DNA from 2 places in the Dactylosporangium sp. NPDC051087 genome. Region 2 is predicted to be linked to the other one. Evidence: predicted binding sites of a transcription regulator. Region 2 holds the regulator's gene; the other holds the start of a gene.

Region 1 (11,881 bases), on a different contig from region 2:
CTCCACGTGAGCGCCGCCGTCGCCGGGCTCGTCACGCCCCGGCTGCTCGGCGACCTGGTCGAGAAGACCTCCGCCGGCACCACCACCTGGACCGTCGACCGGATCGCCCTCATCATCACCGGGTTCGTCGTCGTCGTGGCGGTACTGGTCCGCTACGCCAGACTTGCCTCCGCCCGGCTCGGCGAGCAGGTGCTGGCGAAGCTCCGCGAGGAGTTCGTCGACCGGGTGCTCGCCCTGCCACCGTCCACGGTGGAGCGGGCCGGCACCGGCGACCTGCTGACCCGCGCGTCGCGCGACGTCGAAGGCACCTCCGACACGGTGCGCTTCGCGCTGCCCGAGGTCCTCGTCGGTGTCCTGCAGGTGGTCCTCACGCTCGGCGCCGTCGCGCTCGTGTCACCGCTGCTGCTGGTGCCCGCGGTCGTCGCCGTGCCCCTCCTGTGGGGCGGTTCGCGCTGGTACTTCCGGCGCGCGCCCGCCGGCTACCTCGCCGCGAGCGCCGCCTTCGCCGAGCTCACCGACGGTCTCGCCGAGACGGTCGAGGGCGCCCGCACCGTCGACGTCCTGCGCCTGCGGCACCGCCGGGTCGAGCGCACCCAGGAGCAGCTGCGCGGCCTGTACGGCAGGAACATGTACACGCTGAAGCTGCGGACCGTCTGGTTCCCGCTGACCGAGTTCGCCTACGCGCTGCCCGGCGCCGTCACGCTCGTCGCCGGCGGGTGGTTCGTCGTCGAGGGGTGGGCCACCGTCGGGCAGGTCACGGCCGCCGTCCTGTACTTCGTCGCGCTCATCGACCCGCTCGACCGGGTGCTGTCGTGGTTCGACCACCTGCAGGTCGGCTTCGCGTCCTTCGCCCGCATCGTCGGCGTGCAGTCGGTGCCCCTCGCGAAGCCGGCGGGCGGCGCGTCCCCGACCGACGAGCGGATCGTCGCGAGCGGCGTGCGGTACTCGTACGTCGAGGGCCGCGACGTCCTGCACGGCATCGACCTGGAGATCCAGCCCGGTGAACGGCTCGCGATCGTCGGGCCGTCCGGTGCGGGCAAGTCGACCCTCGGCCGGCTCCTCGCGGGCATCCACGACCCGGGTGCGGGCACCGTCACCATCGGCGGCGTGCCCCTGTCCGACCTGCCGCTGTCCTCGCTGCGGCGGCACGTCGCGCTGGTCACCCAGGAGCACCACGTCTTCCTCGGCACCGTCCGCGACAACCTCATCCTCGCCCGGCCCGACGCGACCACGGCCGACCTGCGGCACGCCCTCACCACGGTCGACGCCCTCGACTGGGTCGACGCGCTGCCCGGCGGCCTGGACGCCACGCTCGGCGAGCCGCCGTTGTCACCGGCGCAGGCGCAGCAGCTCGCGCTGGCCCGCCTCGTGCTCGCCGACCCGCACACCCTCGTCCTGGACGAGGCGACGTCGCTCATCGACCCGCGCGCCGCCCGGCACCTCGAACGCTCCCTCGCCGGTGCCCTGCACGGCCGTACCGTGATCGCGATCGCGCACCGGCTCTTCTCGGCGCACGACGCGGACCGGGTCGCCGTCGTCGAGGACGGGCGCATCACCGAGCTCGGCACGCACGACGAGCTGGTCGCCGCCGACGGTGCCTACGCCGCGCTGTGGCGCTCCTGGCACGGCGACCGGCAGCCGGCCGCGGACACCGTCTGACCGGGGCGTCCCGTCCTCAGTGGAAGGCGGCGTAGACGACGCCGAGCAGGACGGCCGCGATCAGCGCGACCGCGAACACCCACAGCACGTGCCGGTCGTTCGAGCCGGCGGCGGCGACCGGCGGGGGTGGCAGCGCGGGCAGGTCCCGGGTGGCGGCGCGCAGCTCGTCGAAGGTCTTCGCGGCGAGGACCGTGTCGCAGCGCTCGGAGAACTCGTCCAGCGTGAGGCGACCGGCCTGGGTGTGGTGCTGGAGCTCGTCGATGACCCGCCGGCGGTCCTCGTCCGAGGCGCGCATGGTCAGCCGCCCGCGGTGCTCGTCGGAGGCGGACCCGCTCATCGTCAGCGGGTCGCGATGTCGGCGAGGACGGCGCCGGTGACCTGGACCAGGTCGTCGGGGGTGAGCTCGATCTGCAGGCCGCGCCGGCCGCCCGAGACGTACATCGTGGACAGTCCGGTCGCCGACGCGTCGATCACGATCGGCAGCCGGGACCGCTGACCGACCGGGGAGATGCCGCCGGTCACATAGCCGGTGGCGCGCTCGGCGGCGGCGGGCTCGGCCATCGCGGCGCGTTTGCCGCCGACCGCGGCCGCGAGGGCCTTGAGGTCAAGCGACGCGGAGACGGGCACGACACCGACCGTGAGCTGGCCGTCCACGGTGGTGACGAGGGTCTTGAAGAGTCGGTCGGGCTCGACGCCGAGGGCGGCCGCGGCGGCCTCGCCATAGGAGGCGGCCCGGGGGTCGACCTCATAGGTGTGCGGAGTGAACGCGATCTTCTGCCGCGCCAACAGTGCGGTCGCCGGGGTGCCCTTGCTCGCCACTGGCCCACAATAGCGAGATGCAGATCGGTGCCGTCCAGATGTACCTGGGCTACGGGCACATCTTCCTGGGCGCCACCAGCGGCCGTGACATGTCCGTCTTCGACGGCGACGGACCGGTCACCGCGACGGACCGGCACGTCCGGGTCGCCGCCCGGCCGCAGGTCGGGCTGGTCAGGGTCCGGCTGTGGCAGGGGGCCGGGCCGCGGGTCGGGCGGCTGGTGTTCGACGGCACGCTGGACCTGCCCGACGCGAGGTTCTGCGTGGAGGAGGCGACGGGACTGTCGCGCTTCGTGACGAAGGTCAGCTCGGTGGAGCCGCGGGTGCTCGTCGCCGTCGACGACCCGGGCCATGCTTCGCGGATCGACGTGGTGCTCGAGCCGGAGTTCGTCCCGCGCAGCGCCCAGGTCTGGACGTCCGGCGACCCGCCGTTCCCGAAGCTGACGGTCGCGCCGACGGCGCCCCGGCACCGGGCGGACGTGTTCGCCGACGCCCTCGCCGGGCACGACTTCCCGCGCCGGCGGCTGGCGGCGGCGCTGACGGTCATGGGGGAGGAGCGGCGGGTCCGGGGCTCGGAGCAGATCGTCGCGTTCTTCATCAACGACGTCGTCGAGTGGCTGCGCTGGCTGCACGAGCGCGTCACGTGGGACATGTGCCGGGAGTCGGGGCGGATGCTCACCGAGCAGCTGGGCCGCCGCCCGCCGGAGGACCTCGCCGACGACGTCCTCATCGACCTGCAACGCCGCCTGGGCCAGCAGCTCTACTGAGCGGGGTCCGGGGCGCGGCCGAGCAGGAGGACGGCGGGGGCGCCGGCGACCCGGGTCAGGGCGATGGTGGCGGCCCGGCCGCCGGACAGGCGCAGCGACCTGCGCAGCTCCTCCACGTCCAGGGCCGAGCCGCGCTTCAGGATGGTCAGCGAGCCGACGTCGAGGGCGCGCAACGCGGTCCGGAGCCGCTTCAGCGCGACCGGCAGCTGGTCGAGCACCTCGTAGCAGCGCCCGAACGGGGTGGGCACGTGGGTGGAGGTGTGGACGTACGCGATGGTCGGGTCGGCGAGCGTGCCGTCGACCGTCGCGGCGAACTCCGCCACGAGATGCGAGCGCACCACCGCGCCGTCGGGGTCGTACATGAAGTTTCCGACGTGTCCGACCGGGGCGGTGTCAGTACCGCTGCCGGTCAGGGAGACGACGGACGATCCCTGGAACAGCGTCGCCCGGCGGGGGGACGAGGCCAGCGGGCCGCACCACGCCGCGGCCTCGACGACGTCGCCGTCGACGGAGACCCATTCGCCTTCCGCGCCCGGCGGGAGCAGGGCGTGGTCGATGCCGGGGGCGAGCTTCAGGACCGTCATCGGCACGCGCGCCGCGAGCCCGGCGACGAAGTCCCACGGCGGTGAATAGGAGCGGGGGTCGAACACGCGGCGCCCGCCCGTTGTCCGCCGGGCGGGGTCGCAGAACACGGCGTCCACCTCGTCGAGGGGGACGGTCGTGGCGTCGCGGGCTTCCACCAGTACATCCGCCGCCAGACCCAGGGCGAGGACGTTGGCCGACGCGGTCGCGGCCGTTTCGGCCGAGGCGTCGACCGCGTGCACCCGCAGGCCCGCCCGGGCGAACGCGATCGTGTCGGCCCCGATCCCGCAGCCGAGGTCGGCGACCCGGGTGGCGCCCGCGGCGGCGAGCCGGGCCGCCCGCCTGGCCGCGACGGGACCACGGGTCGCCTGCTCCAGGCCCTCGCGGGTGAAGTGCATCACCGCGGCGTCGGCGCCGAACTTCGTGACCGCCTTGCGGCGCAGCGCGACCTGGGTCAGCGCGGCGGCCGCGAGGTCCGGCGGGAAGCCGGCCGCCCGCAGCGCCGACGCGGCCGCCAGGGGATCGCCTTCCGGCAGGGCCGCCGCGGCCTGGAGCGCCTGTTCGAGCACGCCTCAGGATATGCCGGTGATGCCGCCCGACTTGCCCAGGCTCTTCTTGACCTTGAACGTGTAGCTGTCGCCCGCGTTGGACGAGCCGTGGACCAGCCAGTAGTCGCCCTTGTCCTCCTTGGGCTGGCTCTCCGTCCAGTTCGGCGGGGCCTTCTTGCCGCCGTAGTTGCTCGCGATCGAGCTGCTGGAGTAGCTCGCCATGCGCTGGGTGTTGCCGTTGTACCAGGCGTTGATGAAGCCGCTGACGTAGCTGGACGGGTCCGAGGGATACTCGGTCTTCTGGATCACGACGTCGGTGACGGCCTGCGGCTTGCCGAGATTGTGCTCGTCCACGGTGACCTGCAGCTCGTCGCCGTGGTCGTTGCGCAGGACGCACTCGTTGCCGTTCTTCTTCACGTACTTCCAGTTGTTGTCGGCGCCCTTTTCGATGAACTGGAAGTTGGACACCGCGCCGTTGCCGGCGAGCTGCTTGATCCGGTTCATGTCGTTCTTGGTCCAGGCGCTGACGGCGGCCTGGCAGTAGCCCTTCGCGTCACCCGGGTAGGTCGGGCCGGAGTTTGAGCTCTTGTCCGTCGCGGGCTGGCTGCCGCCCGCGCTGCTTCCCGCGGACGCGCCGCCGCCGCCCGGCCCTTCGCCGAACGCGGCGGAGTCCGACGGGCCGGTGCTGGTGGCCGCCTCGGGCGTGGCGGCGCCGCCGTCCTTCTTCCCGCAGGCGGTGAGGGATCCCACGGTCAGGGTGGCGACGAGCAGCGTGCCGAGCAGCCTCTTCATGGAATCGAGCGTAGATCGCCGTCGTGACCCGCGCCGCTGTCCGTCGCCTAGCCGACGACGGGGGTGATTTCGTGGCGTGTTTGGCACTCTCCTTGACGGAGTGCTAGCCAGCGACATAACCTCCGATTAGCACCCTCGACATGAGAGTGCCAGCCAACCGGCTGGAGCCGGCACCCGCGACGACGGCTTCACCGGGCACTCGATAGCGTAAGAATCAATACCCCAGGAGGGTATGCCCGTGACTACCGCGACGAAGGTTGCGATCAAGCCGCTCGAGGACCGCATTCTGGTCCAGGCCAACGAGGCTGAGACGACCACCGCCTCGGGCATCGTCATCCCGGACACCGCCAAGGAGAAGCCCCAGGAGGGCACCGTCCAGGCTGTGGGCCCCGGTCGCATCGACGACAAGGGCAACCGGGTCCCGATCGACGTCAAGGTCGGCGACACCGTCATCTACTCGAAGTACGGCGGCACCGAGGTCAAGTGGGGCGGCCAGGAGTATCTCGTGCTCTCCGCCCGTGACGTCCTCGCGGTCATCGAGAAGTGACCCAGACCAAGTAGAGCAGTGGCCACCGCCCCGGACCCGTGCGCAGGAGCGCTTGCGGCCGGGGCGGTGTCGCTTTGAAGGGACATCACACGCATGGCGAAGATCCTGAGCTTCTCCGACGAGGCGCGCCACCTGCTGGAGCACGGCGTCAACCGCCTGGCCGACACGGTCAAGGTCACGCTCGGCCCCCGGGGACGCAACGTCGTTCTGGACAAGAAGTTCGGTGCCCCGACCATCACCAACGACGGTGTGACGATCGCGAAAGAGATCGAGCTCACCAACCCCTATGAAAACCTCGGCGCCCAGCTCGTCAAAGAGGTCGCCACCAAGACCAACGACGTTGCCGGCGACGGCACCACCACCGCCACCGTGCTGGCCCAGGCGCTGGTCCGCGAGGGTCTGCGCAACGTGACCGCCGGCACCAACCCGGCGGGCATCAAGCGGGGCATCGACCTGGCGACGGCCGCCGTCGTCAAGGCGCTCAAGGAGAAGGCGACCCCGGTCGCCAGCCACACCGAGATCGCCCAGGTCGCCACGATCTCCGCGCAGGACGCCACCATCGGCGACCTGATCGCCTCGGCGATGGAGCGGGTCGGCCGCGACGGCGTCATCACGGTCGAGGAGGGCTCCACCCTCACGACCGAGCTCGAGGTCACCGAGGGTATGCAGTTCGACAAGGGCTACATCTCCCCGCACTTCGTGACCGACGCCGAGGCGCAGGAGGCGGTGCTCGAGGACACCTACGTCCTCGTCACCACCCAGAAGATCGCCGCCATCGAGGAGCTGCTGCCGCTGCTGGAGCAGATCGTCAAGGACAACAAGCCGCTGCTGATCATCGCCGAGGACGTCGAGGGCCAGGCCCTGTCGACCCTGGTGGTCAACGCCATCCGCAAGACCTTCAAGGTCGTCGCGGTCAAGGCGCCCGGCTTCGGCGACCGCCGCAAGGCGATGCTCCAGGACATCTCGATCCTCACCGGCGCCGAGCTCGTCGCCCCCGAGCTGGGCTACAAGCTCGAGTCGGTCGGCACCGAGGTCCTCGGCAAGGCCCGCCGCATCGTCGTGGGCAAGGAGCTCACCACGATCGTCGACGGCGCCGGCGAGCAGAGCGAGGTCTCCGCGCGGGTCGAGCAGCTCCGCAAGGAGATCGAGGCCTCCGACTCCGACTGGGACAAGGAGAAGCTCAACGAGCGGGTCGCCAAGCTCGCCGGTGGGGTCGCGGTCATCAAGGCCGGCGCCGCCACCGAGGTCGAGATGAAGGAGCGCAAGCACCGCATCGAGGACGCGATCTCCGCGACCAAGGCGGCGGTCCAGGAAGGCATCGTCCCCGGCGGCGGCGCCGCCCTGGCCCAGGTGCTCCCCGTCCTCGACGGTGACCTCGGCCTGACCGGCGACGAGAAGGTCGGCGTCTCGATCGTGCGCAAGGCGCTCGTCGAGCCGCTGCGCTGGATCGCGCAGAACGCCGGCTTCGACGGCTACGTCGTCGTCGGCAAGGTCGGCGCGCTCGACTTCGGCCACGGCCTCGACGCCGCCACCGGCGAATACGTCGACCTGGTCAAGTCCGGCATCGTCGACCCGGTGAAGGTGACGCACAGCGCGGTCTCCAACGCCGCGTCGATCGCCGGCCTGCTGCTCACGACCGAGAGCCTGGTCGTGGACAAGCCGGCCGCCCCGGAGCCCGCCGCCGGTGGCGGTCACGGCCACGGGCACGGCCACGGCCACTCGCACGGCCCCGGCTTCTGACCCGGCCCGCACTTTTCCGGGCAGGCACCTCGGCCCGCGGCGCGTCCTTCGCGCCGCGGGCTTTGCCGTTTCCAGGGCTCTGCGATTTCCCGTGGCACGGGCCTTTGTGGGGCGCGGGCTTGTGTGGTTTGCCGTCGTGCGGCGGTCGCTCGTGAGGCGCCGCGACCGTCGTCGTGGGCTTCGAGCGCCGTGCAGCGGTCGCTTGTGAGGTGCAGCGACTGTTGGCGCTGCGGGCGCCATTGGTTTCGGGTCCCGTGCACCGGCGGCTCGTAGGGTGCGGCAACCGTCCGCGCAATGGGCGTCGTGGGAGCGCGGCGACTGTTGACGCTGTGGACGTCGTGGGTTCCGGGTCCCGCGTTGTGGGCGCCGCCGGCGACCGTGCGCGCTGTGGGATTCATGGTTCGGGCCCCGCACAGCAGGTGGCGTGGTCTCGTGGGTTCCGGGCGCTGCTCGGCGGCAGTTCGCGTAGCGGGCAGAGCCGGTTCCGGGGCGCACTGAACGGCCGCCGGTGACGAGCCGGCAGCCGGAGTTCTTAGGGATCGATTACCGCACTTGGTGCGCGTTGATCCACGGCGCAGACTGGAGCCGTGCTCACCAAACGGAACGCGGCGTTCGCCGGGCTGGCTGCCGCAGGGGTGGCGCTCGGCGTCGCCGAGGTCGTCGCGATCCTGACCGGCGCGTCCACGTCGCCGCTGGTGTCCGTCGGTGGGGTGGTCATCGACGCGGTGCCGGCGCCGGTCAAGGACTTCGCCGTCGCGGTGTTCTACACGTACGACAAGCTGGCGCTGCAGGTCGGCACGCTGCTGATCCTCGCCGTCTTCGCGGCCTTTGTCGGAATTCTGGCGACAAAGCGTCTCATGTACGGGTACCTCGGTATCGGCCTGTTCGCCCTGGTCGGTGTGGTGGCGGCGGTGACCCGGCACGACGCGCCCTGGTATGCGTTCGTGCCGACGCTCGTCGGGGCCGCGGCAGGCGCCGGCGTCCTGCGATGGCTGTTCGTGCGGCCGCCGATCGAGACGTACGAGCAGCGCCGCTTCTTCCTGCGAGCGGCCGGCGGCACCCTCGCCGCCGCGTTCGTCGCCGGGCTGGCCGCGCGCTGGTGGGCGACCCGCCGGGGGGTCGAGGCGGACCGCGCCGCGGTGCGGATCCCCGCCGTGCCCGACACCGCCGCGGCGCTGCCGCCGGAGGTCGACGCGGGCCTGCCCGACCTGGCCCCGTTCGTGACCCCGAACAAGGACTTCTACCTCATCGACACCACCCTCGTCGTGCCGCAGGTGTCCCCGGACGACTGGACGCTGCGCATCCACGGGCGGGTCGACAAGCCGCTCACCCTGAACTTCAAGGAGCTGCTCGAGCGGCCCATGATCGAGCGGTACGTGACGCTCGCCTGCGTGTCCAACGACGTCGGCGGCGGGCTGATCGGCAACGCGAAGTGGCAGGGCGTGCGCATCGCCGACCTGCTCGACGAGGTCCGCCCGCAGCGCGGCGCCGATCAGGTGGTGAGCAGGTCGGTGGACGGGTTCACCGCCGGCACCCCGACCGCGCTGCTGCGTGACGGGCGGGACGCGATGCTGGCCATCGCGATGAACGGCGAGCCGCTGCCCATCGAGCACGGATTCCCGGTCCGGATGGTGGTCCCCGGCCTGTACGGGTACGTCTCGGCCACGAAATGGCTCGCCGAGCTCGAACTGACGTCGTTCGCCGATTTCGACGCGTACTGGATCAAGCGTGGCTGGTCGCGGGAAGGGCCGATCAAGACCCAGTCGCGGATCGACACGCCGCGCGACGGCGGCAGCCCCGCCGCCGGGCAGGTCACGATCGCCGGGGTCGCCTGGGCGCAGCATCGCGGCATCTCCAAGGTCGAGGTCCGCGTCGACGAGGGCCCTTGGGAGCAGGCGAAGCTCGCCGCCGTGCCGTCGATCGACACGTGGCGGCAGTGGACGCTGCCGTGGACGGCGACGCCCGGCAAGCACCGCATCACGGTGCGGGCCACGGACAACGGCGGCGACACCCAGACAGACGCCTTGGCGCCGCCGGATCCCGACGGCGCCACTGGTTGGCATTCGGTGCAGGTGGAGGTGCGCTGACCCCGGTCAGCGAGCCCGATCAGGGAGGCCGGTCAGCGAGCGGCCGGCCGGGCGCGGTCGGCACCCGCCCGCCGGCGCTGGGCCGGCACGCTGGGCGCGGGATGCGTGCGCACGGTGCGCAGCGGGATCAGAGGCGGCGACGGACGCAACCCGAGCTTCGCCTCCAGCCGCGGCACGTCGACCGTGGTGCGGCTGCGTTCGGCGCAGTCCTCCCAGCCGACGGCCAGCAGTCGCAGCCGCTCGCCCTCGCTGAAGCCGCCCCACACGCCGTACGGCTCGCGGGTCGCCAGGGCCTGCGCCGCGCACTGCGCGCGGACCGGGCACGCCCGGCAGACGTTCTTCGCCGCTGTCTCACGCCGGCCGCGCGACGCGCCGCGCTCACCGTCCGGGTGGAAGAACTGCGCGCTGTCCCGGCCGCGGCACAGCCCGAGACGCTGCCAGTCCCACATGTCCGCGATCGGGCCGGGCAGTCGAGTCACATTCGTCATTCGCCCCTCCTTCCTAGCTTGCGGACTGGAATTCGTGAGTCGCACAATCCCTGTACAACGCACGAGACCGCCGCAGGTAACGGGATGTCGTCGGTCAATTTCTCGTAGGCCAATCGCGGCGAAACCACGTCTAGATCTCGCCATTTCGTGTTTCTCTCTTTGAGAGAGAGGAGCACGACGGTGCGTACGATTTTGGTGTGTGTGCGAACACAGGTCGCGGCACAGACGGTCGCCGCAGCCGCGGCCAGGCTCGGGGTGGCACACGCGGTGCGGACCGCCGTCACGATGGTCGAGGCCTTGGCCCGCCTGAGTGAGCAGCCCGCGGACCTGGTGCTGGCCGACCCGACCCTTGCCCGGCCCGACAGCGCGGAGTTCTCCCGCCGCGTCCTGGCGGTGTCGCCCGGCTCGACGGTGGTCTTCTTCGGCACGGAGGAGCCGCGCGCCGCGGCCGCGGCCATCGCGGCGGGCGCGAGGGCGGTCATCCGCGTCGACACGGCGGACCCGGTCACGACGCTCGCCAAGGCGGTGCTGCTGGTGCTGAGCCAGGTCGGCCGGGCCAACGGCGACCCCGTGCTGCCCGCGCGGGTCGGCACGCCGGCCCAGGCGGGCAGCGGAGTGCTCCCGGCCGGCCGGGGGCTGCCAGGGGCGGCGAGGACCGCGGTGGGCCTGCCGAACGCGCGTGTCGCGGGCGCGGGCGTGCCGCAGCAGCGCGGCGACATGCCCGGCGAGGCGCCGCGGCGGCGCGTCGAACTGACCGAGCGCGAGCTGCAGGTGCTACGCGGCATGGCGGACGGCAAGAGCAACGCCGAGATCGGCAGGGAGCTCTTCGTCTCCGAGGACACGGTCAAGACGCACGCTCGCCGGCTGTTCCGGAAGCTGGGTGCACGCGACCGGGCACACGCCGTCGCGGCGGCCTTCCGTGCCGGGTTGGTGAGCTAGCGTCGCGTGCCATGCCGCGTCGGTACCCCACCCGCGGCAAACCTAAACGAGGGCGCCGACGAACTCAGCCTTCGTTGTCGTCCGTGGCACTCGCGAGTGCGTCATGGACCCCGTCAGCGTAACCCCGCGCGTATTCCCATGTGACGTAATGGTCCGGGTCAGGGTCGAACGCCGGCTCGTGCACCCGGGGCCGGCCCGACGTGAGCAGGTGCTTCAGGTTTCCCCGCAGCAGGTCCCAGTCGAAGTAATGCGGCTCGTGGCAGTCCTCACACTCGATGACGAGCCCACGGACGCCGATCGCCGTGAGCAGCGCCTGGTAGATCTCGAGGTCGGCAAGGTCCTCGAGAACGTCCTGGCGCTCGGCGGCGGTCAACGGGTCGTCGGCACCGCTGTCGTCGAGCTCGGCCGAAGGATCGGCCGGGTCACCGGCGAACGGGTCGATGGGCTCTTCGTGCACGCCTCAACGGTAGCCCTAATACCCGCGCGTGTGGGGCTCGGTATGCAGAGCGGTAGTAAGCCAGGGCACGTCCGGCGATGGCGGAGGGGTGCGCCGTCGGGGCGGAAGTACGATGAGACGCACCCGCCGGACGACCGAGAGCTGGGATGCGCTTCATGGATTTCTCGACGCGACCTGACGTGCTGCCTTTGGGCCTGACCTTCGACGACGTGCTGTTGCTGCCGGGCGAGTCCGACGTCGTGCCGAGCGCCGTCGACACGTCCAGCCACGTCACCCGCAACATCACCCTGCGCATCCCGCTGGTCTCCAGCGCGATGGACACGGTGACCGAGGCCCGGATGGCGATCGCCATGGCGCGCCAGGGCGGCATCGGCACCCTGCACCGCAACCTGTCCATCGACGACCAGGCGCAGCAGGTCGACCTGGTGAAGCGGTCCGAGGCCGGCATGGTCACCAACC
Region 2 (11,881 bases):
GCGGCTACAAGGACCCGAAGCCGATGGTCTATTCGGGGCTCTACCCGATCGACGGCTCGGACTACCCGCTGCTGCGCGACGCGCTGGACAAGCTCAAGCTCAACGACGCCGCCCTGGTCTACGAGCCGGAGACCTCCGCCGCGCTCGGCTTCGGCTTCCGCTGCGGCTTCCTCGGCCTGCTGCACCTGGAGATCATCCAGGAGCGCCTCGAGCGCGAGTTCAACCTCGACCTGATCTCCACCGCGCCCAACGTGGTCTACCGGGTGATCATGGACGACGGCAAGGAGCACGCGGTCACCAACCCGAGCGAGTTCCCCGACGGCAAGAGCAGCAACATCTTCGAGCCGACGGTGCGGGCCACGGTGCTGACCCCCAACGACTTCGTCGGTGCCGTCATGGAGCTCTGCCAGGGCCGCCGCGGCTCCCTGCAGGGCATGGACTACCTGTCCGCCGACCGCGTCGAGCTGCGCTACGTGCTGCCCCTCGGTGAGATCATCTACGACTTCTTCGACCAGCTGAAGAGCCGCACCAAGGGCTACGCCAGCCTCGACTACGAGCCCAACGGCGAGCAGCAGGCGGATCTGGTCAAGGTCGACATCCTGCTGCACGGCGAGCCCGTGGACGCGTTCAGCTCCATCGTGCACAAGGACAAGGCGTACAACTACGGCGTCACGATCGCGTCGAAGCTGCAGAAGCTCATCCCGCGCCAGCAGTTCGAGGTGCCGATCCAGGCCGCCATCGGCAGCCGGATCATCGCCCGCGAGACGATCCGCGCCATCCGCAAGGATGTGCTCGCCAAGTGCTACGGCGGTGACATCAGCCGCAAGCGCAAGCTGCTGGAGAAGCAGAAGGAAGGCAAGAAGCGGATGAAGATGGTCGGCCGCGTCGAGGTGCCGCAGGAGGCGTTCATCGCCGCACTGTCCACCTCGGACGCCCCGGCGGCGGACAAGCCGAAGAAGTGAGCCACTGCCCGCGCTGCGGGGCGTCCTCGGACGCCCCGCCGGCGGCGTGCCCCGCCTGCGGCTTCGAGACGTTCGTCAATCCCCGCCCGACCGGCACGGTCGTCGTCCTGGACGGCGACCGGTTCCTCGTGATCCGCCGGGCCCGCCCGCCCCAGCAGGGCCTGTGGGAGCTGCCCGGCGGTTTCTGCGACGGCTGGGAGCACCCCCGCGACGCCGCCGCCCGGGAGGCCCGCGAGGAGCTCGGCGTCGACCTCGACTTCGGCGCGTTCCTCGGCATGTGGATCGGGGCCTACGAGTTCCAGGACGAGACGGTGCCGGTCCTGGACTGTTTCTGGGCCACCCGGGTGCCTCCGGGCGCCGCCATCACCCTCGACCCGGCCGAGGGCAGCGAGCTCGCCTGGGTCCCTTTGTCCGATCCGCCGCCACTCGCGTTCCCCACCATGGAATCGGCGATACGCGAAGTTCGTCGATCGCCGGGGCGTTTGGTCCCCTGACGTCACGGGCAATAAGAGCGCAACCGCAACTGCAAGAACCCCCTGGTTGAGGCTCTGAAGGAGGACCCGTGACTGTCACCGGAATCATCACGGCACTGATCGTCGGCCTGATCGTCGGTGCGCTCGGACGGCTGGTCGTTCCCGGCCGTCAGAACATCCCGATCTGGCTGACCATGGTGATCGGCGTGATCGCCGCTCTGCTCGGCACCGTCATCGCCAACGCCATCGGCGTCTCCACCGACACCCCCGGTGTCGACTGGGGCGAGCTGCTGATCCAGGTCCTGGTCGCCGCCGTCGGCGTGGCCCTGGTGGTCGGTGTGTCCGGTCGCGGGCGTCGCAGCTCCCTGTAACCCCCGCATTCACGCTTCAAGGCCCCCAGCCTCCCCGGACTGGGGGCCTTCGGCATGTCGACCCCTTGGAAGATCCGACCGCTGGTGACCAGCCGGATCTTCCAAGGTCACCGCGGCGGGGTCAGCGGAGCCAGGGGATGGAGCGGTCGAGCAGGCCGCGCGTCTTGAGCTCCTTGCGCAGCGGGATCTCCTCGTCGATGTACCCGTTCCAGTTGATGCCCCAGTAGTTGGCCGTGTGCGTGGCCTCGCCCAGCAGCTGGCGCTGGACGGGGGTCCGGTTGGCCCACCACTCGCCGTCGTGGTCGATCGGCATGTCGTCGAGGTTGCGGATCCACCGGTACGTGTACCCGACGAAGAGCATCTTGCGGGTGACGTCGGAGTAGTTCGGCGACCGCGAGTGCCAGAGGCGCCGGTCGAAGATGAAGCAGTCACCGGGGTTGGCCGTGATCTCCACGGTGCCCTCGGGGTCGGGGTTCTCGACCGTGGTGTCCGCGGGGCGGGGCAGCGAGTTCCACAGGTGGCTGCCCGGGATGACCTTCGTGGCGCCCCGGCCGGTCTCCGACAGGTCGGAGATGACGTAGCCGATCTTCAGCGAGAACATCGGCCGCGGCAGGTTGGGGTCCATCGTCTCCGGGTCGGAGTTCTGCCGGTACCCGTCCTGGTGCCAGCCCCACGAGGGGGCCTCCGTCATCGCCGCGGGAGGGGTGATGTCGAGGTGGTTGTGGTGCGTGTAGATGTTCCAGCCGGCGAGGCCCCACATGTACGGGAACAGGGTCGGCTGGGTCAGCAGGTGCCCGAAGAGCTCGTCGCGGTTCAGGAAGCCCAGCAGGTGCAGCGTGCCGTCCTTCTTCATGCTGCTGGAGCCGGCGGCCTGCTCCTCGGCGTAGACCCGGTCCATGGCCGCTTCGAGCTGCGCTCGGTGGTCTTCCTTCAGGACGTTGCGGACCAGCAGGAAGCCGTTGTCCAGGAATTCCTTGCGGTCGGTCTCGCTGATCGGCTCGTAGCCGGTCAGGTCACCGTAGTCGGGTGCAGCGGACGTCATGTCCTCCCCTTACTTTCGTCAACCAGGGAACGACCGATGGTAACGCGAGGTGCACGCGGGCCCGACTCGGGAGTTGGCTGCCGGACAGTGCGGAAAACCCGTCCGAACGGCCGACAACCTGCGGGTCGTCCGCGACGTCAGGGACGGTCAGTAGACCTCGGCGACGACCTGTCCGCCGTCGGCGCCGCCACGCTGCGTGACCCGGGTCCACCCGCCGCTCTTCGCGGTCCACTCCATGTCGTTGAAGACGACGCGCTTGACGCCGTGGTCCTGGGCGTGGGCGACCATCCAGTGCGCGTACTGCCAGCCGGTCTTCTGCTCACGGACCTTCAGCGCCACCCCGACGAGGTCGGTGACGTCGGCGGTGCGCACGTCGCCCCAGTCGAGCCTGACGCTGGCGCCGAGGGTCTTCGCGGCCTCCACGCCGTGGCTGGACGCCTCGGTGACGGTGCAGGAGACCGCGCCGGTGGCCTCGCCGCTCAGGGCGCGGACCATGATCTCCGACTCGTCGACCCACTTCTCGTAGGCCTCGGGGTGGGCGCTGCGCTGGACCTCCTGCGCGGCGTCGGTGACGCGCATCTTCTCCCAGCCCTTGACCTTCAGCAGGGCGGTGTAGAAGGCGTTCGCCGCGTAGCGCGGGTCGGCGATCTGCTCGGGCTTGCCCCAGCCCTGGCTGGGCCGCTGCTGGAACAGGCCGATCGAGTCCCGGTCGCCGCCGGCGAGGTTCTCCAGCTTCGACTCCTGCCAGGCGGTGGCGAGCGCCACGACCAGGCCCCGCTGCGGCACGCCGCGGCGCAGGCCGACGGCGGTGATGGTCGCGGCGTTGGCGACCTGCTCCGCGTCGAGCGGGACGTCGTCGCCGGTGCCCGACGACGGGGCGCTCGCCGTGCTGCCGCCGGTGATGACGCAGGCGCGGCCGGGCGGCAGCAGCTGCGGCAGGTGATCACCGAGCCGCTGGACCAGCACGTAGACGCCGACGGAGCCGACGATGCCGAGCACCATCAGAGCCACCAGCACGTGTCGTGTACGCATCGTCACCCCCTGACCTGAGAACTCGACCAGCGTACGTCCCGTATGCCACAGCATCCCCGCGTTGCACGCGGGGGCGAGGTGAGTCGGTCCATTCAGCTGACGCCGTCAGGGATCCAGTTTGCGTCTCTTTTGTCCCGAAATGCCGTGATTCCCTCGATTCCCTCTTCGGAACCGAAATACCGCACCGACAGCTCGGTCATCGCCGCGACCTCGTCACTGAACGTGTCGGCTTTCCGTCGCCGGAGGAGCTCCTTCGTCCCGCGCAGGGCGCCGGGCGCGCCTCGTACCAGGGCCGCGACGAACGACGCGACGGCCTCGTCGACCCCGTCGGCGGGCACGGCGGCCGTGACCAGTCCGATCTCGCGCGCCCGGGCGCCGTCGAACGTCGCCCCCGTCAGGAACAGCTCGGCCGCCGCGCGCGGCGACAGCCGCGGCAGGACCGTGGCGGAGATCACTGCCGGGATGACGCCGATGCGCACCTCGGAGAACGCGAACGTCGCGTCGAGCGTGCAGACCGCGATGTCCGCGGCGGCGATGAGCCCGAGCCCGCCCGCCCGCGCCGGCCCGGTCAGCCGCGCGACGACCGGCTTCGGGCACTCCCAGATCGCGGTCAGCACCTCGCCGAGCCGGTTGATCGGCGGCCGGCCCGACCCGAACGCGGCCGCGGTCTCCTTGAGGTCGGCCCCGGAGCAGAACACGGGGCCGGTGTGGGTGAGCACGACGACCCGCACGGTGTCGTCCCCGGCGGCGGCCGCGAGCGCCGCGAGGAGCTCCTCGATCAGGCCCGTCGACAGCGCGTTGCGGTTCGCCGGGCTGTCGAGCGTGACCGTCGCCACGCCGTGCGCCGTCTGTGACCGTACGAGTGGCATGCGGGCACACTAGTGAAATGCCCGGAACACTGCCAGAAGGCGAGCCGATCCCGACCGACGGCGCGTTGCCCGACGGGGTCGCCGACAGGGCGGGGGAGGCCGGGTTCGGGGTCTACGTCCACGTCCCGTTCTGCGCGACCCGCTGCGGATACTGCGACTTCAACACCTACACCGCCGACGAAGGCGTGCTCAGCGCCGGCTACGCCGAGCAGGTCCTCGACGAGCTGGCCCTGGCCGCCAAGGTGGTCGCGCCGCCGCGGGTGGACACGGTCTTCTTCGGCGGGGGCACGCCGACGCTGCTGCCGCCGGCGGAGCTGGCCCGCATCCTGGACGGCATCGACCGCACGTGGGGGCTGGCCGGCGACGCCGAGGTCACCACGGAGGCCAACCCGGAGTCGGTCGACGCGGCCGGGCTGCGGCGGCTGCGGACGGCCGGGTTCAACCGGATCTCCCTCGGCATGCAGTCCGTCGCGCCGGGTGTCCTCGCGGTGCTGGACCGCCGGCACACGCCGGGCCGGCCCGCCGCCGCGGTCGCCGAGGCGCGCGCCGCCGGATTCGAGCGGGTCAACCTGGACCTGATCTACGGCACGCCGGGGGAGCGGGCCGCCGACTTCGCCGACTCGCTGCGCACGGTGATCGACTCCGGGGTGGACCACGTCAGCGCCTACGCGCTGATCGTCGAGGACGGCACCCGCCTGGCGGCCCGGATGCGCCGCGGTGAGCTGCCGTTCCCCGACGACGACGTGGCCGCCGACCGGTATCTCGCCGCCGAGCAGGCCCTCACCGAGGCCGGCATGACGTGGTACGAGGTGTCGAACTGGTCCCGTGACTCGCCCTGCCGGCACAACGAGCTGTACTGGCGCGGCGGCGACTGGTGGGGGCTCGGTCCCGGCGCGCACAGCCACGTGCGGGGCGTGCGGTGGTGGAACGTGAAGCATCCGCACACCTACGCCGCGCGGCTGGCGGCCGGCGCGTCGCCGGGGCAGGCGCGGGAGGTGCTCACCGCCGAGGAGCGGCGGTTCGAGGACGTCCTGCTGCGGATCAGGCTCGCCGAGGGGCTGCCGCTCGACGTCCTGGACGCCGCGGCCGTGGACGCGGCCCGGCGCTGCGTGTCCGACGGGCTGCTGGAGGCCGGCGCCTTCGACGCGGGCGTGGCCGTGCTCACGCTGCGCGGGCGGCTGCTCGCCGACGCCGTCGCCCGTGACCTGACGTGAACCCCTGACATAGGCCCTGACATAGGCCCTGGCATGGGAAAGGGGCGGCCGCGCCGGCCGCCCCTCAACGTCGTGGTGACTTACTTGATGAAGCGGAAGGTCATCGGGTAGCGGTACAGCTCGCCGTTGCTGGCCTTCATGCCCGCGATGATCGCGAAGACGATGATGACGATCCACGGCACGATGAGCGTGAGACCGAACGTGCACACCGACAGCAGGGCACCCACGAACAGGATGATGCCCCACGTGATGTGGAAGTTGAGCGCCTCGTTGGCGTGCGCCTTCACCGTCGGCGACTCGTTACCCTTGGCCAGCAGCGCGATGAGGGGCGCGATGAAGCCGATGAAGATGCCACCGAAGTGGGCGATCAGGGCCCAGGTCTTCTCGTCGCTGTTGGCGTAGCCGACCGGCGCGGCACCGGGGTAGCCGCCGGGCTGCTGGTAGCCGCCGCCGTACTGGCCGGGCTGCTGGTAACCGCCGGGCTGCTGGTATCCACCGGGCTGCTGGTAACCGCCCGGCTGCTGGTAACCCGGCTGCTGGTAGGCGTTCGGGTCCTGGTAGCCCGCGCCGCTGGTGGGCGGCGGGTAGCCTCCCCCGGACACCGGCGGCTGCTGGCCGTAGTCGGGGCCCGGCGGCGGATACTGTGCCCCGCCCGGCATGGAGTAAGGATTGTTGGGGTCCTGCGGCACGCCGTATTCCCCGGGGCGAGGTGGTTCACTCATGGGGGCCACGGTAGGTGCACCGATCAAGTATGGCCAGCGACGCGGCATGACTTCTTTTGGACAAACTTCACGCAGACCAGCGCAATAGCGACGGTTCGTACACACGACGATCATTCCGTGGGCGGCTGCCGCGACGTAGACTGGCACTCGCGAAGTGGGAGTGCCAGTCCGTCAGTGAGTTCCCGGGGAGGTGCACATGGCCCTTGACGAGCGCAAGCTCGAGGTGCTCCGCGCCATCGTCGAGGACTATGTCGCGACGCAGGAGCCGGTCGGCAGCAAGGCCCTCGTGGAGCGGCACAACCTGCGGGTGTCCCCGGCGACGGTCCGCAACGACATGGCCGTCCTCGAGGAGGAGGGCTACATCCGGCAGCCGCACACCAGTGCCGGCCGGGTGCCCACCGACGCCGGCTACCGGCTCTTCGTCGACAAGTTGTCCCGCGTCAAGCCGCTGAGCCCCGCCGAGCGCCGGGCCATCGAGCGGTTCCTGATCGGCGCCGTCGACCTCGACGACGTCGTGCACCGCACCGTGCGGCTGCTCGCGCAGCTGACCCGGCAGGTCGCCGTCGTGCAGTATCCGAGCCTGTCGCGCGCCAGCGTGCGGCACTTCGAGCTGGTGCCGATCTCCACCACCCGCTTGATGGTGGTCATGATCGCCGAGACCGGCCGGGTCGAGCAGCGGCTCATCGACCTGCCCGGCCCGATCCTCGCCGACGACGTCACCGAGCTGCGCCGCAGGATCAACGAGAAGCTCGTCGGCAAACGCCTCGTCGACACCCCGCCCCTGGTCGAGGCGCTCGTCGAGGAGGCCGGGCCGGGCCTGCGCCCGCCGATGACCGCGCTGTCGACCGTGCTGCTGGAGACCCTGGTGGAGCGCACCGAGGAGCGGATCGCCCTCGCCGGCACCGCCAACCTCGCCCGCGGCGGCCTGCTGGACTTCCAGGGCTCGCTGCGCCCGATCCTCGAGGCGCTCGAGGAGGAGGTCATCCTCCTCAAGCTGTTCGGCGAGGTCGAGCCGAGCATGACCCGGGTCCGCATCGGCGACGAGAACGAGATCGAAGACCTGCGCAGCGCCTCGATCGTGGCGACCGGCTATGGGCCGGGCTCCATCGTCGTGGGCGGCATGGGCGTGCTGGGGCCCACCCGGATGGACTACCCCGGCAACATCGCCACGGTGCGCGCCGTGGCACGCTACGTCGGCGATCTGCTGGGACAAGGTTAGAACCTCATGGACGAGTCAGGGGCATAGGACTCAGTGGCGAAGGACTACTACGGGATTCTCGGTGTCAAGCGGGACTCCACGGCCGACGAGATCAAGCGCGCCTATCGCAAGCTGGCGCGCGAGTTCCATCCGGACGTCAATCCCGATCCTGTGGCACAGGAGAAGTTCAAGGAGATCAACGCGGCCTACGAGGTGCTGTCCGACCCGCGCAAGCGGGAGATGGTCGACCTCGGCGGCGACCCCCTGGCGCCCGGCGGCGGCGGTGGCGGCCCGCAGGGCGGCGCGTTCGTCGGCTTCCAGGACATCATGGACGCGTTCTTCGGCACGACCGCGAGCCGCGGGCCGCGCCCGCGGATCCGGCCGGGCGCCGACGCGATCCTGCGCCTGGACCTCGACCTGCACGAGACCGCGTTCGGCGTCGAGGCGCCGATCACCGTCGACACCGCGGTCGTCTGCACCACCTGCACGGGCGCCGGCACCGCGCCCAACACCCACCCGACCACCTGCGAGATCTGCGGCGGCCGCGGCGAGGTCCAGTCGGTGCAGCGCACGTTCCTCGGCCAGGTCGTCTCGGCCCGCCCGTGCTCGGCCTGCCAGGGCTTCGGCACCGTCATCCCGCACCCGTGCGCGACCTGCGGCGGCGACGGCCGGGTCCGCACCCGCCGCACCCTGACCGTCAAGATCCCCTCGGGTGTCGAGGACGGCATGCGCATCCGCCTCGCCCAGCAGGGCGAGGTCGGCCCCGGCGGCGGCCCGCCCGGCGACCTGTATGTCGAGATCCACGAGCGTCCGCACGACGTCTACTCCCGCAAGGACGACGACCTGCACTGCCGGGTCACCGTCCCGATGACGGCGGCGGCGCTCGGCACCCGGCTCACGATCAAGACCCTCGACGGCGAGGAGACGGTCGACGTCAAGGCCGGCACCCAGCCCAACCAGACCCTGCGCATCCGCGGCAAGGGCGTCCCGCACCTGCGCGGCGCCGGCCGCGGCGACCTGCACGTCCACCTCGACGTGCGCACCCCGACGCGCCTTGAGCCGGAGCAGGAGAAGCTGCTGCGCGACTTCGCCCGCACCCGCGGCGAGGAGGTCGCCGAGCTGTCCAAGCAGGGCGGCTTCTTCTCCCGCGTGCGCGACGCCTTCAACGGGCACGCGTGAGCGTCCTGCGCTTCGTTCCGGCCGCTCGCGCGTGTGGTGCGGCTTCTGGCGTGACGGCGTGAGCCTGCCGCTGTTCCTGGTCCCCGATCTTCCGGCCGGGGACCGGTGGCGGCTGGACGGCCCCGAAGGGCATCACGCGGCCAACGTGCAGCGGCTCTCGGCGGGGGAGTCGCTGCTGCTGTCCGACGGCCGCGGCGGCCTGCTCCGCGCCGTCGTGGCGGCCGCCGCCAAGGGTGCCCTCGAGCTCGATCTGCTCGACCGCTCGCACGTCCCGGCGCACGACCCGCTGATCACGGTCGTGCAGGGGATCGCGAAGGGGGAGCGGGCCGAGCTGGCCGTGCAGCTGATGACGGAGCTCGGCGTCGACCGCATCGTCCCGTGGCAGGCGGCCCGCAGCATCGCCCGGTGGAAGGACGCCAAGCCGGTCGAGCGGTGGCGCGCCACGGCCCGCGAGGCGGTGAAGCAGTCCCGCCGCGCCTGGCTGCCCGAGGTCACCGACGCCCGCACCACGAAGCAGCTCGCCCTGTCCGGCACGGTCCTGCTGTTGCACGAGGAGGCGTCGGTACCGCTGTCCGCCGCCCCCCTCGACGGCGACATCACCCTCGTCGTCGGCCCCGAGGGCGGCATCGCGCCCGAGGAGCTGGCCGCGTTCCCCGACGCCGTCGCGGTGCGGCTGGGCCGCGAGATCCTGCGCACGTCGACGGCGGGCGCCGCCGCCCTCGCCGCCCTGTCGGTCCGCCTCGGCCGCTGGTAGCGCCTTCCCCCTGATCCGGAGGGCCGGTCAGCGGAAGGCGGTCAGCGGAAGTAGGAGGCGCCGTTGAGGTCGAGGACGGCGCCGGAGGACCACTGGGAGCCGGCGAGGAACAGCACGGCCTCCGCGACCTCCTCGGGCGTGGCGACCCGGTTGAACGGGCTCTGCGCGCGGATCGCGTCGCCGTCGCCGGCGTCCATGATGGCGTTGCCCATGTCGGTGGCGACGAACCCCGGGGCGACCGCGTTGACGGTGATCCCGCGCGGCGCGAGGGCGAGGGCGAGGGACTGGGTCATGGAGTTCAGGCCGGCCTTCGACGCGCCGTACGCCGGGTAGAGCGGCTCGCCGCGGTACGCCCCGCGGGAGGACACGTTGACGATGCGACCGCCGTCGCCGAGGTGGCGGGCCGCGCACCAGCAGACGTTGGCCGGGCCGGTGAGGTTGGCAGACAGGGTCCGCTGCCAGGCGGCCTGCCAGGCCGCGTAGTCGGCGGTGAGGATCGGGTGCGGATGCGCGACCGCCGCGTTGTTGACCACCACGTCGAGGCCGCCGAGGGCGCTCGCGGCGCCGTCGACGAACGCCTGGACCGCGCCGGGGTCGGTGAGGTCGCCGGAGACGATCGCGTGCCCGTCGCCCGGCAGCGCGGCGAGGACCTTCGCGGCGAGGTCCGCGGAGTCGCGGTGGTGCACCGCCACCGCGTCGCCCGCCGCGGCGAACGCGTGCGCGACCGCCGCGCCGATGCCGCGGGATGCTCCTGTCACCAAGACCTTGCGTCCAGTCATGGCAGCACCCTACAAGCCGCCTACGATGCGAGCTGTGACTGATGACTGCCTGTTCTGCCGCATCGTCGCGGGCGAGATCCCGGCGACCGTGGTCCACGAGACCGACGACACCCTGGCGTTCCGCGACATCGACCCGAAGGCGCCCACGCACGTGCTGGTGATCCCGAGGGCGCACCACGCCGACGTCGCCGCGCTCACCGCCGCCGACCCGGGGCTCGCCGGGCGGGTCCTCGCCGCCTGCGCCGCGGTCGCCGGGCAGGAGGGCCTGGCCGGGGACGGCTACCGGGTCATCTTCAACACCGGCCGGTTCGGCGGCCAGGAGGTCTTCCACGTGCACGGGCACGTCGTCGGCGGCAAGCCGCTCGGCCGGATGCTGGCCGCGTGACGGCGCACGAACGGTACGAGCGGCTCGTCCGGCAGGTCCAGGCCGACGCGCGCGTCCCGGCGCTGAGCGTGGCGATCCACCGCGCGGACCGGCCGCTGTGGACGTTCACCGCCGGCACCGACGTCGACGCGCACAGCCAGCTGCGGATCGGCTCGGTGACCAAGACGTTCACCGCGGTGCTGGTCATGCAGTGCCGCGACGAGGGCCTGCTCGACCTCGACGACCCGGTCTCGCGGCACCTGCCGGTGAAGGCGCACGGCGACCTGACCGTCGGCCGGATGCTGTCGCACCTGTCGGGGCTGCAGCGGGAGCCGTACGGCGACGTCTGGGACACCATGCAGGCACCGGACGTCGACACGCTGCTCGACCAGCTGGACCGGGCCGAGCGGGTGCTGCCCGCCGGCCGGCGCTTCCACTACTCCAACCTGGCGATCTCGCTGCTCGGGCACCTCGTCGGGCGGCTGCGCGGCGGCACCTGGGAGGAGGTGCTGCGGGACCGGATCCTCGACCCGCTCGGGCTGGACGACACCGCCGTCACGCCGGCCCGCCCGGTCGTCGGCTACCAGGTCGACGCCTGGTCCGACTACGCGCACCCCGAGCCGCCCGACGACTTCGGCGCGGTCGGCCCGTCGGCGCAGCTCTGGAGCACCGCCGCGGACCTGGCGAAATGGGCGGCGTTCCTGGCCGACCCGCGCGCGGTCGACGCCGCCGGCGCGGTCCTCGCCGCGGAGACGGTCGAGGAGATGCGGGCGCCGCGGGCCGTCACCGACGACGTCCTGTGGGCGCGCGGGCTGGGCCTCGGGCTGATCCTGCAGCCGCAGCCCGGCCCGGAGCGGATCGTGCACGTCGGGCACGACGGGGCGATGCCGGGCTTCCTCGCCGGTGCCTACGGCCGGGTCGG

Evidence for each region. The regulator HrcA, encoded in region 2, represses chaperone genes, less so after heat shock. The targets are predictions, from matches to a motif close to GGTTNGCACNCTCNNNNNGAGNGTGCNAACC.
Region 1: groES (co-chaperone GroES) is a predicted target of HrcA. The motif match lies at 5,289-5,319, and genes of this name have one in related genera.

Annotation. Positions count from the first base shown of each region.
Region 1 is NZ_JBVJIJ010000005.1:271,045-282,925, reverse strand. Features, by position in the region: gene ACZ6TV_RS12335 (ABC transporter ATP-binding protein) at 1-1,659, shown strand, start outside; gene ACZ6TV_RS12330 (DUF1707 SHOCT-like domain-containing protein) at 1,676-1,996, opposite strand; gene ybaK (Cys-tRNA(Pro) deacylase) at 1,999-2,478, opposite strand; gene ACZ6TV_RS12320 (hypothetical protein) at 2,496-3,242, shown strand; gene ACZ6TV_RS12315 (class I SAM-dependent methyltransferase) at 3,236-4,393, opposite strand; gene ACZ6TV_RS12310 (hypothetical protein) at 4,397-5,164, opposite strand; gene groES (co-chaperone GroES) at 5,397-5,711, shown strand; gene groL (chaperonin GroEL) at 5,805-7,451, shown strand; gene ACZ6TV_RS12295 (molybdopterin-dependent oxidoreductase) at 8,117-9,538, shown strand; partial or broken gene ACZ6TV_RS12290 (WhiB family transcriptional regulator) at 9,661-10,026, opposite strand; gene ACZ6TV_RS12285 (helix-turn-helix transcriptional regulator) at 10,207-10,965, shown strand; gene ACZ6TV_RS12280 (DUF5319 domain-containing protein) at 11,030-11,422, opposite strand; gene guaB (IMP dehydrogenase) at 11,569-11,881, shown strand, end outside.
Region 2 is NZ_JBVJIJ010000043.1:17,940-29,820, reverse strand. Features, by position in the region: gene lepA (translation elongation factor 4) at 1-962, shown strand, start outside; gene ACZ6TV_RS49395 (NUDIX domain-containing protein) at 959-1,456, shown strand; gene ACZ6TV_RS49390 (GlsB/YeaQ/YmgE family stress response membrane protein) at 1,525-1,806, shown strand; gene ACZ6TV_RS49385 (phytanoyl-CoA dioxygenase family protein) at 1,928-2,848, opposite strand; gene ACZ6TV_RS49380 (VldE C-terminal domain-containing protein) at 2,996-3,880, opposite strand; gene ACZ6TV_RS49375 (enoyl-CoA hydratase-related protein) at 3,973-4,749, opposite strand; gene hemW (radical SAM family heme chaperone HemW) at 4,767-5,963, shown strand; gene ACZ6TV_RS49365 (DUF4870 domain-containing protein) at 6,044-6,685, opposite strand; gene hrcA (heat-inducible transcriptional repressor HrcA) at 6,882-7,904, shown strand; gene dnaJ (molecular chaperone DnaJ) at 7,938-9,062, shown strand; gene ACZ6TV_RS49350 (16S rRNA (uracil(1498)-N(3))-methyltransferase) at 9,121-9,816, shown strand; gene ACZ6TV_RS49345 (SDR family NAD(P)-dependent oxidoreductase) at 9,858-10,595, opposite strand; gene ACZ6TV_RS49340 (histidine triad nucleotide-binding protein) at 10,621-10,980, shown strand; gene ACZ6TV_RS49335 (serine hydrolase domain-containing protein) at 10,977-11,881, shown strand, end outside.